One region of the Neorhizobium sp. NPDC001467 genome, then DNA from elsewhere that is predicted to be linked to it. Evidence: predicted binding sites of a transcription regulator. Region 1 holds the regulator's gene; the other holds the start of a gene.
The links. Region 1 encodes PhoB, which activates phosphate uptake and scavenging genes when phosphate is short. Its sites were predicted from a motif close to TGTCATNNANCTGTCAT; they were not measured.
Positions count from the first base shown of each region.

Region 1 (8,112 bases):
CAAAACATATCGACGGACAGGGCCGCAGTCTGGCCGGCGTCATTCTTTCCGACAAGGAATGGGTGACGGAGCATCTGCAAGATTATTACCGCCATACCGGCCCGGCCATGTCGCCGTTCACCGCCTGGACGCTGATCAAGGGTCTCGAAACCCTGCCGATCCGCGTGAAGCAGCAGACCGAAAACGCCGGCCGCATCGCCGATTTCCTGGCCGAGCAGAGACAGGTCGCCAGGGTTATCTATCCGGGCCGCAAGGACCATCCGCAGGCCGATATCATCGCCAAGCAGATGACGGGCGGCTCGACGCTGGTGGCCTTCGAGCTGAAGGGCGGCAAGGAGGCGGCATTCAAGCTGCAGAACGCCATGGAGGTCGTGACGATCTCCAACAATCTCGGCGACACGCGCTCGATCATCACCCACCCGGCGACGACGACGCACAAGAACCTCACCGATGAGGCGCGCGCCGAACTGGGCATTTCCGCAGGCACGGTCCGCTTTTCCGCCGGCATCGAGGACCCGGACGATCTGATCGAGGATTTTGCGCAGGCTTTGTCGAAAATTTCCGCGTAAATATCAGCTTTGCGTCAAAAGCCCGCCATTTACCATGGCAGTTATCCCTAATATACGGAATCCCGGCCGCAAATGCCCTCTGCGGCCGGGATTTCTTGACGTCAGCCACGCTCTATACGATACGGATAGTATCAGCGTGAGGTGTATCGGGCATGTATAGTGCGCGAACGAAAGATATCGAAGTGGCGGTCGAGCCCTATTATCTGGAGGAGCAATCCGATCCGGACGATAGCCGATATGTCTGGGGCTACCGCATCGTCATTTCCAACCACTCGTCACGGTCGGTGAAACTGGTGCAGCGCTACTGGCACATAACCGACGAGAACGGATTGGTCGACGAGGTCGAGGGTCTGGGTGTCGTCGGCGAGCAGCCGCATTTGAAACCCGGCGACAGTTACGAATATTCCTCCGGCTGCCCGCTCGACACGCCTTCGGGCATGATGTTCGGCCATTACCAGATGGAAACCGACGACGGCGAGACCATGATCGTCAACATTCCAGCGTTCTCGCTGGATTCACCGGGGCATTTGCGGATTTTGAACTGATGTGTTTGTCATCCTCGGGCCTGTCCCGAGGATCCAATCACATCAATCGCAGCACGCCGGTGCAGATCCTCGGGGCAGGCCCGAGGAGGATGGTGGAGAGGGTTGCGACCCTTCCGTCGCCGAAGCCGTCAGGACCTTACGCCACTGCAAATTCCGCCACATCATACCGATAGGTGGTCGAGCAGAATTCGCAGCTGACGGCAATCTGGCCGTCCTCCTGGCTGGCGTCGATCTCTTCCGCCGTAAAGCCAGAAAGCACACTCTTGATCTTGTCGCGCGAGCAGCTGCAACGGTCGAAAACCGTCTGCGGATCGTAGATGCGCACGCCGCGCTCGTGAAACAGCCGATAGAGAAGCCGTTCGATGCCGACCTGCGGATCGGTCAGCTCGTCGGTATCGACGGTTTCGACCAGCATGCGGGCTTCCGACCAGGCGTCGTCCAAGGAATGGTCCTCGGCCTCGCGCTCATCACCATCGCCGCCATGCAGATCCGGCTGGCGCATACGCTCGGGCGCCTGCGGCAGGAACTGCGCAACGATGCCGCCGGCCCGCCAGTTGTGGCGCGGCTTGCCGTCCTCGTCACGGTCGAACAGTTCCGCGACACCGAGGCGGACCTTGGTCGGGATCTGTTCCGACTGGCGGAAATAGACGCCGGCAATTTCCTCCAGCGTCGAGCCGTCAAGCGGCACGATGCCCTGATAGGGCTGCATGCCCGTACCCTGATCAATGGTGAAGGCAAGAATGCCCTCGCCCAGCAATTCCTGCGGCAACGTCCTGCCGGCCTCGACGGCGGCGGCCAGTGCGTCTTCGTCGTAACGGGCATAGGCGCGAAGCGCGTCGGGCGTCGAGAAATCGGCAACCAGAAGATCGACCGGGCCGTCGCCCTTTGTCTGCACCGTAAACTTGCCCGAGAATTTCAGCGAGGTCCCGAGCAACGCGGTGAGCACGATCGATTCCGCCAGCAGGCGGGCAACCAGCGCCGGATAGTCATGCCGTCGCAGAATGGTGTTCAAAAGCGGCCCGAGCTGAACCGCACGGCCGCGCACGTCCAGACCCTCGACCTGGAAGGGCACGACGCGATCATCACCGGCAAGGGTGAGATCGGTGAGTTCGACGGTTGCTTCTGCCATTTTTCCGCTCCTTTTGCGCCGCTCATCGCAACTTGACACAGGCCCCTGCCGAGCGGAACCGCTGGCCGGGGCGAAGGACGACGCCGATATAGGTTGAAAGGCCGGCGCGACCAAGTCGCCCAGCCCGTTTGAAGTGCATGAAGTGGTGAGAGCAGCCGCCGAATTCAAGCGGGTGTGCCGCCCTCCATGGCCTCGACCTCAAACGGCGCCGAAGCACCAGGCGAGGATCGATTTTTGCGCATGGAGGCGGTTCTCGGCCTCGTCGAACACAACCGATTGCGGGCCATCGATGACGCTGTCGGTGACTTCCTCGCCGCGATGCGCCGGCAGGCAGTGCATGAAAAGCGCATCGTCCTTGGCCCGTTTCATCAGCGCGTCATTGACCTGATAGGGCTGGAAAATGTTGTGCCCGCGCGCCTTGTGCTCCTGGTTCATCGAAACCCAGGTATCGGTGACGACCATGTCCACCCCGGTGACCGCCTGTTCGGCATCGTGGTAGAGTTTGACGTTACCGCCATTGTTGCGCGCCCAGTTCAGGAACTTGTCGTGGGGTTCAGATCCCATGGGAACGGCCATGTTCATCGTGTAACCGAAACGGGCAGCACCTTCGACGAAGGAATGCAGCACGTTATTGCCGTCACCGGTCCAGGCGAACGTCTTGCCTTCGACGGAACCGCGATGTTCCTCGAAGGTCATCAGGTCGGCCATGATCTGGCAAGGATGCGTATCGTCGGTCAGTGCGTTGATGACCGGCACGGTGGCGTGTTCGGCGAGTTCGAGAAGGCGCTTGTGATCGGTGGTGCGGATCATGATCGCATCGACGTAACGCGACAGCACCTTCGCCGTATCGCCGATCGTCTCAGCGCGACCGAGCTGCATCTCGGTGCCGGACAGGAACAGGGTTTCCCCGCCGAGCTGACGCATGCCGACATCGAAAGAGACGCGGGTGCGGGTGGACGGCTTTTCGAAGATCATCGCCAGCATCTTGCCGGCCAGCGGCTTGTCGGCCGTGCCGGCCTTGGTGGCCTCCTTGCGGACCTTGGCGTCGTCGAGGATCGTGCGCAGATCCTGCTTCGAGACGGCGGACAGATCTAGAAAATGCTTGGGAGATGCCATTTCAAAAATTCCCTTCACGAGGGAACCCGAAACGGCGTCCCCTCTCCTGCCCTCAGGCGGTTTTCTTCAACTGTTCGGCGGTAAGTGCTTCCGCCGCGCGTTCGATGCGGGCCAGTCCCTCGCGGGCTTCCTCCGCAGTGACGACCAGCGGCGGCAGCAGGCGCACGACATTGTCGCCGGCCGGCACCGACAGCATCTTTTCGTTGCGCAGGCCGGTAACCAGATCGCCGGCCGGGATTTTCGCCTTGATGCCGAGCAGCAGGCCTTCGCCGCGGATATCCTCGATCACGTCCGGGAAACGATCCTTAAGCGCCGCAAGGCCCTGACGGAAGACGAGCGCGACATCACGGACATTGTCGAGGAAACCGTCGGCAAGGACGATGTCGAGCACGGCGTTGCCGCAGGCCATGGCCAGCGGATTGCCGCCATAGGTCGTACCGTGAATGCCGGGTTTCATGCCGGAGGCGGCTTCGGCCGTTGCAAGGCAGGCGCCGAACGGAAAACCGCCGCCGATGCCCTTGGCAATCGCCATGATGTCGGGCGTCACGCCCAGCCACTCGTGTGCGAAAAACTTGCCGGTGCGGCCGACGCCGGTCTGAACCTCGTCGAGGATCAGCAGCAGGCCCTTTTCATCGCAGATGCGACGCAGCTCGCGCATGAATTCCTTCGGCACGGGGCGCACGCCGCCCTCTCCCTGGATCGGCTCGATCAGCAGGGCGCCAGTATTTTCGGTGATGGCGGCATTGAGCGCATCGAGATCGCCGAACGGCACCTGATCGAAACCCTGCGCTTTGGGGCCAAAACCTTCCATGTATTTTTCCTGCCCGCCGGCGGCGATCGTTGCGATCGTGCGGCCGTGGAAGGCACCTTCGAAGGTGACGATGTGGAATTTTTCCGGATTACCCTTGGAGAAGTGATAACGACGCGCCGTCTTGATGGCGCATTCCAGCGCTTCCGCTCCCGAATTGGTGAAGAACACTTTGTCTGCGAACGTCGCTTCCGTCAGGCGGCGGGCGAGCCGCTCCTGCTCCGGGATTTCATAGAGGTTGGAGAGGTGCCAGACCTTTTCCGCCTGCGCCTTCAGCGCATTGACCAGATGCGGATTGGAATGGCCGCAGGAGGTGACTGCGACGCCCGCACCAAAATCGAGATATCGCTCGCCGCCTTCCGTCACAAGCCAAACGCCCTCGCCGCGCTCGAAGCGAAGCGGAGCCCGGGCAAACGTGTCGAAAAGGGCGGCTTCAGCCATGGCGACATATCTCCTGAATGCTCACAGATCGACCGCGTTCGCCACGGCCGGAATTGAAAATGCCGCCTGGAAAGGCGGCGGGAGGACTATCCGCATTTCCCTGTGCGCTGTCAACAAAACACCTTTCAAAGCAGGCAATTTCGCCCTATCCCGCGCGACGGTTCACTCGCCCAGAAGCTGTGACAAATATGACTCGCCGGGCCAGCAAGTTGGGGAAAACCGGAAAATCGATTCGCGGTGATTCGCCCGACTCTTGCCACGGAGTCACCCCCACACTAGGTTATTCTCAATTACTAGGCTGCATGCGGCGGAACTGGTCACCAAAAGTATAGATGTAGTATTTTCTGGCGGATTCATTCGCCGGATCGGTGATCGATTCAAGCCACGTTCAGCACCTCACGGCGGAGAGACAGCATGAACTGGACTGACGAGCGGGTCGAGCGACTGACGAAATTATGGGCCGAAGGTCTGAGCGCCAGCCAGATCGCGGCGCAACTTGGAGGCGTAAGCCGCAACGCGGTGATCGGCAAGGTCCACCGCCTCAATCTGCCGGGCCGCGCGAAAGCCGGCGGAGCAGCGAGTGCTGCACCGCGCCCGGCCAAGCGCGTCGCTGCTTCCGCACCGCGCCCGCAGAGCAATTTTGCGGCCCGTCCGCAGGCTCGCACCGCGCAGCGCCCGGCCGGCGCTACCCTGGTCCGCGAAGAGATGGAGATGGAGGCGACGACGCAGGACGTTGCCGTCTACAAGCCGGCCGGCAACATCGTCGTGCCGATCAACCGCAAGCTGGCGCTGACGGAACTGACCGAGCGCACCTGCAAATGGCCGATGGGCGATCCGCTGAAGGACGACTTCCACTTCTGCGGCGCCGAATCCCCGGACAATTCGCCCTACTGCAAATACCATGGCCGCATGGCCTACCAGCCGGTCAACGAGCGTCGCAACAAGGCCGTTGCCCGCGCCTGAGCAGGCAAGGCCGCTAGCGCAAGAGATGAAAGCGGGCTTCCAGCCCGCTTTTTTTTGCGCCTACCGATCCGGCATTTGCCTGGTTGCAAGGCAGGTTTGCCGTAACGCCGCTTGCCATTAGATGGGCAAACACCTAATTACGGCTTGCGAGGACGACCTCCCCCGTACTGGGCATGAAACACCGGGACGACCCGGCCAAACCCAAGGGGTTGACTATGCGCACCACGCGCGATCGTATTCGTCATGCCATTAGCTTTGAGGTCATCGGGCTGGCAATCTTCACGCCACTCGCATCCTTCGTTTTCCACCTGCCCGTCGAGCATGTCGGCGTCGTCGGCATCGTTTCGGCAACCGTCGCCACGGCCTGGAACTATGTCTACAATCTCGGCTTCGACCATCTGATGCAGAAATTCCGCGGCAGCACTCAAAAGACGCTGCCCTTGCGTGTCGCCCACACCTTCCTGTTCGAGCTCGGCCTGCTGGTCGTGCTGCTACCGTTCATCGCCTGGTATCTTGGGGTGACGATCTGGCAGGCGCTGGTGATGGATATCTCGTTTGCGACCTTCTATCTGGTCTATGCCTTCGTCTTCAACATGGCCTATGACCGGATCTTTCCGCTGCCGGAATGGCGCGAGGCGCAGGCTCCCGCCGAGTAAATCACAGCGGATGAATGAGAAAAGGCCCGGATGCGCGATGCACATCCGGGCCTTTTCAATTTCAACGCAGATAAAGCGTCTCAGGCTTCCATCGAATAGCCCGCGCCACGAACGGTGCGGATGACATCCTGCATGTTGGAGAAGTTCAGCGCCTTGCGCAGGCGCCCGACATGCACGTCGACGGTGCGCTCGTCGACATAGATATCATGGCCCCAGACGCCATCCAGCAGCTGCGAGCGCGAGAAGACGCGGCCGGGTGACACCATCAGGAATTCCAGCAGGCGAAACTCGGTCGGTCCAAGCCGGACTTCGCGGCTCTTGCGGTGAACGCGGTGGGTTTCGCGATCGAGCTCGATGTCGCCGCATTTCAGGACGCTTGAGAGCACTTCCGGACGGGCACGGCGCAGCATCGCCTTGACGCGGGCCATCAGTTCGGGCGTGGAGAACGGTTTTACGACGTAATCGTCGGCGCCGGTGGCCAGGCCACGAACCCGTTCGCTCTCCTCGCCGCGTGCCGTCAGCATGATGATCGGCAGTCGTTCGGTCTCCGGCCGCATGCGCAGCCGTCGGCACAGCTCAATGCCGGAAACGCCCGGCAGCATCCAGTCGAGGATGAGAAGGTCAGGAACGCGTTCCTGAAGTCGGATTTCGGCTTCGTCACCGCGCAGCACGGTGTCGACCTCGTATCCTTCGGCTTCGAGATTGTAACGAAGAAGCACGCTCAGCGCTTCTTCGTCTTCAACGACCGCGATCTTGGGTAGCATGTCTGATCTGCTCCGTTCCGCCCGTCACTCGACGAGCGCACCAACCGTGTTTGCCGTATCGTCCTTCGGACGTTCGCCTTCGAGCTGGGCACCGGTCTTGATGTAATAGATGGTCTCGGCGATGTTGGTGGCGTGGTCGCCGATGCGCTCGATGTTCTTGGCGCAGAACAGGAGATGGGTGCACGACGTGATGTTGCGCGGATCTTCCATCATGTAGGTCAGGAGCTCGCGGAACAGCGACGTGTACATCGCGTCGATTTCCTCGTCGCGCTGGCGGATGATTTCCGCCTTCTCGGCCGAGCGGCTGGCAAAGACGTCGAGGACGTCCTTGAGCTGCACCAGGGCAAGCTCGGAGAGATGCTCGAGACCGCGGGCAAGCTTGCGCGGCACACCGGTGCCCTGCACGGCAATGACGCGCTTGGCGGTGTTCTTGCCAAGGTCGCCGACGCGCTCGAGATCGGCCGCGATGCGCAGCGTCCCGATGATCTCGCGAAGGTCGGACGCCATCGGCTGGCGCTTGGCAATGGTCACGATCGCCTTGTCCTGGATCTCGCGTTCGGCGTGATCGAGGATCACGTCGTCGGAGATGATCTTCTGGGCAAGCGCCGTATCCGAGTTGACGAGGGCGCGCACGGCATCGGAGCACATCTGCTCGGCCAGGCCACCCATTTCGGAAATGCGGCGGTTCAGGTATTTCAGCTCTTCGTCGTAGGCCGAAAGAATATGGGTCGAAACCATTTTTCTGATCCTTGATGTCGTAAGGTCTGGCAATCCGGGTGAAGCACCCAAATCAGCCGAAACGGCCCATGATGTAATCCTGCGTACGCTGGTCATCCGGGTTGGTGAACATCTTGTCGGTGTCGTTTTCCTCGACCAGCTGGCCGAGGTGGAACATCGCCGTACGCTGCGACACGCGGGCGGCCTGCTGCATGGAGTGCGTGACGATGACGATCGTGTAATTGGCGCGCAGTTCGTGGATGAGTTCCTCGACCTTTGCGGTTGCGATCGGGTCGAGCGCCGAACAGGGCTCGTCCATCAGGATGACTTCCGGCGAAACGGCAACGGCACGCGCGATGCACAGGCGCTGCTGCTGACCACCGGACAGGCCGGTGCCGCCTTCC
Region 1 covers NZ_JBNNPS010000009.1:58,486-66,597, forward strand. Annotated here, with positions in the region: gene ACQKKX_RS16635 (O-succinylhomoserine sulfhydrylase) at 1-569, shown strand, start outside; gene apaG (Co2+/Mg2+ efflux protein ApaG) at 722-1,114, shown strand; gene ACQKKX_RS16645 (Hsp33 family molecular chaperone) at 1,251-2,243, opposite strand; gene argF (ornithine carbamoyltransferase) at 2,442-3,359, opposite strand; gene ACQKKX_RS16655 (aspartate aminotransferase family protein) at 3,412-4,608, opposite strand; gene ACQKKX_RS16660 (GcrA family cell cycle regulator) at 5,023-5,571, shown strand; gene ACQKKX_RS16665 (PACE efflux transporter) at 5,787-6,227, shown strand; gene phoB (phosphate regulon transcriptional regulator PhoB) at 6,308-6,991, opposite strand; gene phoU (phosphate signaling complex protein PhoU) at 7,016-7,729, opposite strand; gene pstB (phosphate ABC transporter ATP-binding protein PstB) at 7,782-8,112, opposite strand, start outside.

Region 2 (8,112 bases), on a different contig from region 1:
CTTCATGTCGGAGGCAAAACCGCCCGCTTCCTTGATGAGGATGAGACCGGCCGCCATGTCCCAGGCATTGAGATCGGCTTCCCAGAAACCGTCGAGGCGGCCGGCGGCGACATAGGCGAGGTCGAGTGCGGCAGCACCCATGCGGCGCACGCCCGCCACTTCCCCCATCACATGCCGCAATTCGACGAGGAATTTGCCGTGATTGCCGCGGCCCAGATGCGGCACGCCGCAACCGATGACGCAATCGGACAGAACGCGGCGCGCAGCAACGCGCAGACGACGGTCGTTCAAGAACGCACCACCGCCCTTTTCGGCGGTAAACAGTTCATCCGTCGCCGGGTTGAAGATGACGCCGGCAACGATTTCGCCATTGCGTTCGAGCGCGATCGAGGTGGCAAATTGCGGAATGCCGTGCAGGAAGTTGGTCGTGCCGTCGAGCGGATCGACGATCCAGCGATGCGCGCCGTCGGTGCCCTTTTCCTCGCCGCCTTCCTCGCCAAGGAAACCGTAGGTCGGGCGAGACTTCATCAGTTCGTCATGGACGATCTTTTCCGCCTTGAAATCGGCCTGCGAGACGAAATCGCCCGGTCCCTTGACGGAAACCTGAAGGTTCTGCACCTCGCCGAAATCGCGGGTAAGCGATTTGCCCGCCTTGACGGCAGCCTGAACCATGACGTTGAGAAGGGCGGAGCGTGCCATGCGGGATATCCTCGGGATTTGCCCCGCGCAGTCTTTTGACGGGGCGCCTTATTTGTCAGTTTGTCGTGATGTGCGGCTTCATGACCATAAAACCGCGCCAAATTCAAGTGAGGCGCGACATCGTTGACGCTTGCCAGCTCTCCTCGCCTTTGCGACAAGCGCCGGACCGGAGCCGCGGGCCCACCGCTTGAGCGCGCCACATCGCCAGCAGGAGTTAAGAAATTGCCCATCGCATTGCCGCTGTTCGTCAGCCTTGGCCTGCTGATCACCATGAGCTCACTTTCGATCGGCCTTGTCGTCGCACTGCCGCCGGGCACGCAGCTGCCGATCCATTTCACCCTTTCGGGCGAGCCGACCAGTTTCGCATCGGCAGGGATTGCTCTTTCGCTTCTGCCCGCGGCGGCAGCACTCGCCACGCTGCTGTTTGCCATCGGACCGAAGATCGACGGCCGTATCGCGGCCATCCAGGGTCGCTACCTGGCGATCTGGCTCGGCACTGTCTTCGTTCTGGCGCTCGCCCATGGCGTCATCATCCGCGGCGCGCTGTTTGCCTTGAAGGCCTCGCTCGGCTGATCAGCTGCGGCGGAACCGGTTGGCGGCCTCGACCGCCTTTTTCTGGATTTCCTCGTTGATCCCCAGATAGAAATCCTCAAGCACGGGATCGGGCAGCCCGGCGCGGCGCGACAGAACATACCACTTGGCGGCTTCCACCGGATCGGGCCGGGTGCCCAGCGCGTTGATATAGAGATGCGCCAGCTTGTTCTGCGCCACCACATTGCCGCGCACCGCCGCCACCCTCAGCCAGGTGAAGCCCTCGTCGAAATCACGCTCGCCGCCGACGCCGTTCACCAGCCAGATGCCCATGTCGAGCTGGGCCGTATCGAAACCGGCCTTGGCGGCGCGTTCCAGGAACTCGCGCGCCCGACGGGTCTTTTCCGGCGGCAGGTCCTTGATCGCCACGTAAAGCTGCGAGACGGCATATTGCGCGTCCGCCAGCCCCTGCACCGCCGCCTTTTCATAGAAAGGCAGCGCCAGTTTCAGGCCCTTTTCGCCGGGGTTCTGCGAAATCAGGATCTGGCCCCAGTTGAACTGCGCCGAGGAATTGCCGGCCTCGGCGGCCTTGCGCATGTATTCGTCGGCCTTGGCCTTGTCGTGTTTGACACCGCGGCCGGAGATCAGCATCAGCGCATACTGGAACATCGCTGCGGGATCACCGCCTTCGGCGGCACGCCCGAACCAGAAGGCTGCCGAATTGATATCCTGCTTGATGCCTTGCCCGCGCAGCGTCATTTCGGCCACCAGGGTCTGCGATGCGGCATCGCCCTTTTCCGCTTTCGGCAGAGCTATCGACAGCGCCGTCACGTAAAGACCGCGCTGATAGGCGCCGTAAGCCTCGTCGATCTTGCCCTTGAACGGCTTTTCCGGCGGCAGGTCGGGCAGAGCGGTGCCCATGCGCTGATAAAGCGTGATGCCGCTCGAGGGAATGTCGCCGCCCGCGCCATTGCTTCCGGCATCGCGGGCGCCCTGGAACGACTGCGTATCCGTGTCGATCGGACGCGAGACGGCGCGCGGTGCCGCCTTCGACTGCTGCGCCTGGACAACAACCGGCACGAGCGCCGACACGATCGCCATGGCGGGCATGATTTTTCGGATCACGGATATTTTGCGGGCGCGGCTCATGGAACCCATCAAGCGTCAAACCGTGGCGCTTTTTCGTCCAACAGCGCGTTGATTTGCGCGACGGCCGTGCGCGGGCCTTCGGGATGCGAAAACACGGCCAGCCGCATGGCCACGAATTCGGCGCCGGCCTCCGCCACCACAAGTGCGGAAGACACATCGGTGCCGCCCATCACGATGCAGGGAATTTCCACCATTGCCGCCCACCATTCGCCGAGCGCAACGTTTTTCGGATGCGCCTCGGGCTTGATGTCGCCTTCGAGCTTGCCGAAGAAAATGTAATCGGGACGCAGTTCCCCGACTTCGAGCGCCTTGTGGCGGTCGGCCGCCGCACCGGCGCCGACCATCAGCTTCGGCGTGAATTTCTCGATTGCCTCACCGAGTTCTTCCAGCGAACCGGCCATATGCAGGCCATCGGCCTTGGCGCGACCGGCGACCCGTGTGTCGCCGCAGATCATCGCCGCCGCCCCGGCATCCTGAATGATCGGCACCAGCTTTTCCGCCCGGGCCTGGAAGGCCTGCTCGGCGAGATCGTATTGCGGCACGATGACGGAGGCGACATCGCCGCCCTCAAGCGCTGCGGAAAGCTGCTCGGCCAGCATCGCGTCCTCCGCCAGGTCGGGCAGGATCAGCACGAGGCGGCAGCGGTCATTCAGTGCGGACATGGGTGTTTCCATTCTTGACGATTGCGGGGCGAACCGTTTGCAGGAGAAGCGCCCTCGCCCATGATGGCCTTTATGCTCCATATCTGGTTCACAAAGGATGTTGCGGAAATGTAAGACTTGCGCATCGTCGCCTTAAACCCTGACGGTTTTGCGGGTCGATGCGGTTTTGGCAATTGCGATAGACCGGAGCGGCACAAGGATCAACTGCGCTTGATGTTTCTTCCCTCGTTCGATTTCTTTCTGGCAGCCGTTCCGGCTGTCGTTCTCGTCGGCCTTTCCAAGGGCGGTCTCGGTGGCGCCCTGGCGCTGATGGGCGTGCCGTTAATGGCGCTGGTGGTCGGACCCGTCGAGGCGGCAGCGATCTTCCTTCCCATTCTCATCATGATGGATCTGGTGGCGTTGTGGGCCTGGCGCAAGCACAATGACCGCAGGACGCTGATGATGATACTGCCGGGCGGCATTGTCGGCATCGCGCTCGGCTGGGCAACCTCCGCCATGGTCTCGGCCGATGCACTGCGTGTCGTCATCGCCCTTGCCACCATCCTGTTTGCGCTACGCTATTTCCACCAGAAATGGAGAAAACCCGACGCTCGCGACACGCCGCCAGCGCCGCATCGTCCGGCGGCCGCAGGCTTCTGGGGCATGCTGTCGGGCTATGCCAGTTTCGTCGCGCATGCCGGCGGCCCGCCGTTCCAGATCTACGTCATGCCGATGCGGCTCGATCCGCGCGCCTATACCGGCGCAAGCGTGCGCTTCTTTGCTTTGGTCAACGCCGTGAAGGTCGTCCCCTATGTCGCGCTCGGTGCCTTCGACGGCCGCAACCTGACGGCGTCGGCGACGCTTCTGCCGGTCGCCTTCCTCGCAACCATGGCCGGCGCCGCACTGGTGCGACGCATGCGCATCGAGCTGTTTTACCCGTTGATGTATGCGCTGGCGCTGGCCGCTGGCCTCAAGCTGCTCTGGGACGGGCTGGCGTGAGCGGAAAACGCGCGTGAAGGCGGCTTCGCCCAAGATCGTCTCGACCGTGGTCGCGTTTCAAGGGCGGCGTTCAGGTAAGACTTCACGCCCATGAACAGACACTGTAGCGAATGCCCGCCAAGCCGTTGTAAATGCTTCGCTATATCTCAAACTAAAGAGCCGCCGCTGCGACCCCCTCGTTTTGGGTGATCGGGCGACGGCTCGAAACTCGTTACTGGCAAGACAGGATCAGTGACGCGTGGAACCTTTCAGACGTTCCAGCTCATCCTTGATACGCAGTTTGCGCCTTTTCAGGTCGGCGATCTCCTGATCGTCGGTGGAGGGAGACGCAAGAACACTCTGAAGTTCATCCTCAAGAACCTCGTGTTTCTTCTCTAGCGATGCAATATGAGCCTGCACGGTCATGTGGCATATCCTTCCTAATGAACCCGCCTCCAGCCATCCAATCGGTTGGAGGCTTCAGGTTTACGAAGGAAGTGTGACACGATCAAACTGCGATGTCGAAGGTGAAATCTTGATAAGAAAGGGGCAAATTCATGGCATTGATAACGAATTATGATCGATCGCTAAAATGAAATTGCGTGCCCTTATCCTGCTACCATAGCTGCCTCAGCCCCTTCCAGGCTCGCCATCGCCGGCACAGGCTTAACCATGCGAACACGAGGCGGCGACGGAAGTTGTGTTCAGCGACTGACTTGCAGCCAAATGAGACATGCGCAGACTAGTCCTTGTTCCGGTTTGATGGTAGGAGCTTGCCCACTATTTCGGGGCCGGCAATGGCCCGGCATGAATGGGGACAAGGTCATGGCCGATCAGGAGCAGGCGGATATCAGGCTCGCACTCGCGCGTTTGCGCCAGGAGCATGAGGATTACGACACCGCCATCAACGCCATGATTACGGTAGGTGCGGATGCCCTGCGGGTCCAGCGGATGAAAAAGAAGAAGCTCGTCATCAAGGACAAGATGACCCAGCTCGAAGACCAGATCCTTCCCGACATCATCGCCTGAGAGGTTTTGCCGTGACCGACAGACCCGCCGTCGCCATCATCATGGGCAGCCAGTCCGACTGGGAAACCATGAAGAACGCCGCCGATACGCTTGATGCGCTCGACATCGGTTACGAAGCGCGCATCGTGTCTGCCCACCGCACGCCGGACCGCATGTACGAATTCGCCAAGGGCGCCCGCGACGAAGGGTTCAAGGTCATCATCGCCGGTGCCGGCGGTGCCGCGCATCTTCCGGGCATGACCGCATCGCTGACGCCGCTGCCGGTCTTCGGCGTGCCGGTTCAGTCGAAAACGATGAGCGGCCTCGACAGTCTATATTCGATCGTGCAGATGCCGGGCGGCATTCCCGTCGGCACGATGGCCATCGGTCGCGCCGGCGCCATCAATGCAGCCCTGATGGCAGCCGCCGTGCTGGCGCTGTCCGACGAAGACCTGGCCGACCGTCTCGACATATACCGCGCCGATCACACCGCGTCAGTCGCCGAATATCCAAGTGACGAGGCCCCTTGAGCCGCCAAAGAAGAACCGCATGACCAAGATGAAGACGATCGGCATTATCGGTGGCGGCCAGCTCGGCCGCATGCTGGCAATGGCCGCGGCCCGCCTGAATTTTTCGACCATCATTCTCGAGCCGCAGGCGGATTGCCCGGCCGCCCAGGTGGCCAACGCGCAGATCACCGCGGCCTACGACGATCCGGCGGCGCTCGCCGAACTGGCCAGCCGCTGCGACGTCGTCACTTACGAATTTGAAAACGTGCCGGTGACCGCCGCAGAGACGCTGGCCCGTTCGGTGCCCGTCTATCCGCCCGCCCGGGCGCTGGATGTCGCACAGGATCGCCTGACGGAAAAACGGTTCCTCAACGATTACGGCATCGAAACCGCAGGATTCCACGCCGTCAACGACCAAGGCGAACTCGAAGCAGCCCTGGCCGAATTCGGCGGACAGGGCGTCTTGAAAACCTGCCGCATGGGCTATGACGGCAAGGGCCAGCGCGTGTTTCGTGGCGGTGAGGATCTGACCGGCGCATTTGACGCTCTGGGCGGTGTACCGCTCATCCTCGAGAGCTTTGTCGCCTTCGAGCGCGAAGTCTCGATCATTGCGGCCCGCGGCATCGATGGCGCGGTCGAATGTTACGACCCGGCCGAAAATGTCCATCGCAACGGCATCCTGCACACCTCCACGCTGCCTGCCCGCATCGGTGACGCGACGGCGCAGAGCGCCCGTGAGGCGGCAGAAAAGCTGCTGTCCGCGCTCGATTATGTCGGCGTCATCGGCATGGAGTTCTTCGTCATGCCGGATGGCGGGCTGATCGCCAACGAGATCGCTCCGCGCGTGCACAATTCCGGCCATTGGACGGAAGCCGCCTGCATCATCTCGCAGTTCGAACAGCATATTCGCGCGGTCGCCGGTCTGCCTTTGGGCAATCCCGTGCGTCATTCCGATTGCGTGATGACCAACCTGATCGGCGACGATATCGACGCATTGCCGGAATGGCTGCAGCGGAAAAACGCCTATCTGCATCTTTACGGCAAGACGGAAGCCCGGCCAGGTCGCAAGATGGGCCACGTCACACAGCTTCTGGACTGACGCGACCGATTCCCGCTTCTCCCCATCGCGACAGGAAGCCGGTCCGTCTCCGGCTCCCCCTGAGGGCCTGACGCGCGACGGCCCGCCCTTGCGGCTATGCCGACGGATGCACAACCGCGTCATCGGCGAAAAAGAAAAGGATAATCCCCATCTGCGCGGGCAGATTGCCGCGAAAACCGCGTCATATGGTTGACATGCGCCGACGCTGATTGTATCTCGACGCCAACCAAAAGGCGCGCCAACCTTTGATGACCAAAGCGGCGCGCTTTTGATTGATAGAGACAAGCGGCTTAACGGCCCACAGACTGCTGGATCAGTACAATGAAGATCAAGAACTCGCTCAAGGCGCTGAAGGCTCGTCACCGCGATAACCGTCTGGTTCGCCGCAAGGGCCGCATCTACATCATCAACAAGCAGAACCCGCGCTTCAAGGCCCGCCAGGGCTGATTGCGCCAGGCGGCTTTCATGAAGCCGCCGCGGATCACATTGTTGATAAGAGACCGATTTCGGTTTGATATCGAGCGCAGGCGGATTATCCTTCCCGCCATGCGCTTTTTCCGTTTTGCCACGCCTTTGACTTTTGCTCTTCTGTCCATGCCCGTGGCCGGTCTTTCGCTGCCTGCCATTGCCACGGCACAGGAAACGCCGAATCGCACAGTCCCGGGCGACAATGATTTGCCGGGCGTGGTCATGCCGCCCGAGCTCCAGGCGCCGGATCAGCCCCTTCCCCCGCTTACGCCCGCTCCGGCCCCACCGGGGCCCTACTCTGTGCCCGACCGGCAAGGGAAAGCGCCGCCCGCGCCGGGCGCTGGCGCCCAGGAGCCGCGGCCACACCAGGCCGTGGCATCGCCCCAGCCGCCCGCAGCCGACCTCGAGCCAACAGAAAAAATCGACAGCCTGCTTTCACGGCTGAAACGCGAAAGCGATCCGGACAAGGCAAAGAGCATTGCCGAGGAAATCCAGACGGACTGGACCCGTTCCGGCAGCCCCACGGTCGATCTGCTTCTGCAATGGGCCGCCGAGGCGGTGGAAAAGAAGAACAATGGCGCCGCTCTCGATTTCCTCGACCGTGCCACGATCATCGATCCGGATTTTACCGGTTCGTGGCACCAGCGCGCCACGCTGCATTACACGATGGGCGATCCACGCAAGGCGATGGCCGATATCAACGAGGTGCTGAAACGCGAGCCGCGCCATTTCGGCGCCATTGCCGGCATGGTGGCGATCCTGATGGAGGCCGAGCAGGACGCCGCGGCGCAAAAGGCGCTGGTACAATATCTCGCCATCTACCCGGCCGACAAGGAAGCACGCGAGCAGATGGAAAAACTGTCGGAAAAGATCGCTGGCAGCCGGACCTGAACGAAGGCCCAAGGCGAACCGTCCGCTGTTGTTTCGCCATGGCAATCAGTGCGCGGCCTACCCCCGGCCGAAACTTTGATGCCGATCTTTCGTTATCTCGCCTATGATCCCGCCCGTCACTCCGCCTCACCCCTCCCTC
Region 2 covers NZ_JBNNPS010000001.1:264,024-272,135, reverse strand. Annotated here, with positions in the region: gene ACQKKX_RS01335 (inositol monophosphatase family protein) at 1-699, opposite strand, end outside; gene ACQKKX_RS01330 (hypothetical protein) at 922-1,272, shown strand; gene ACQKKX_RS01325 (tetratricopeptide repeat protein) at 1,273-2,379, opposite strand; gene ACQKKX_RS01320 (thiamine phosphate synthase) at 2,388-3,041, opposite strand; gene ACQKKX_RS01315 (sulfite exporter TauE/SafE family protein) at 3,255-4,019, shown strand; gene ACQKKX_RS01310 (YdcH family protein) at 4,248-4,424, opposite strand; gene ACQKKX_RS01305 (YdcH family protein) at 4,824-5,027, shown strand; gene purE (5-(carboxyamino)imidazole ribonucleotide mutase) at 5,069-5,536, shown strand; gene ACQKKX_RS01295 (5-(carboxyamino)imidazole ribonucleotide synthase) at 5,556-6,614, shown strand; gene ykgO (type B 50S ribosomal protein L36) at 6,936-7,061, shown strand; gene ACQKKX_RS01285 (tetratricopeptide repeat protein) at 7,455-7,973, shown strand.
Region 2: the regulator PhoB is predicted to act here: its motif matches at 4,487-4,503, upstream of ACQKKX_RS01310 (YdcH family protein).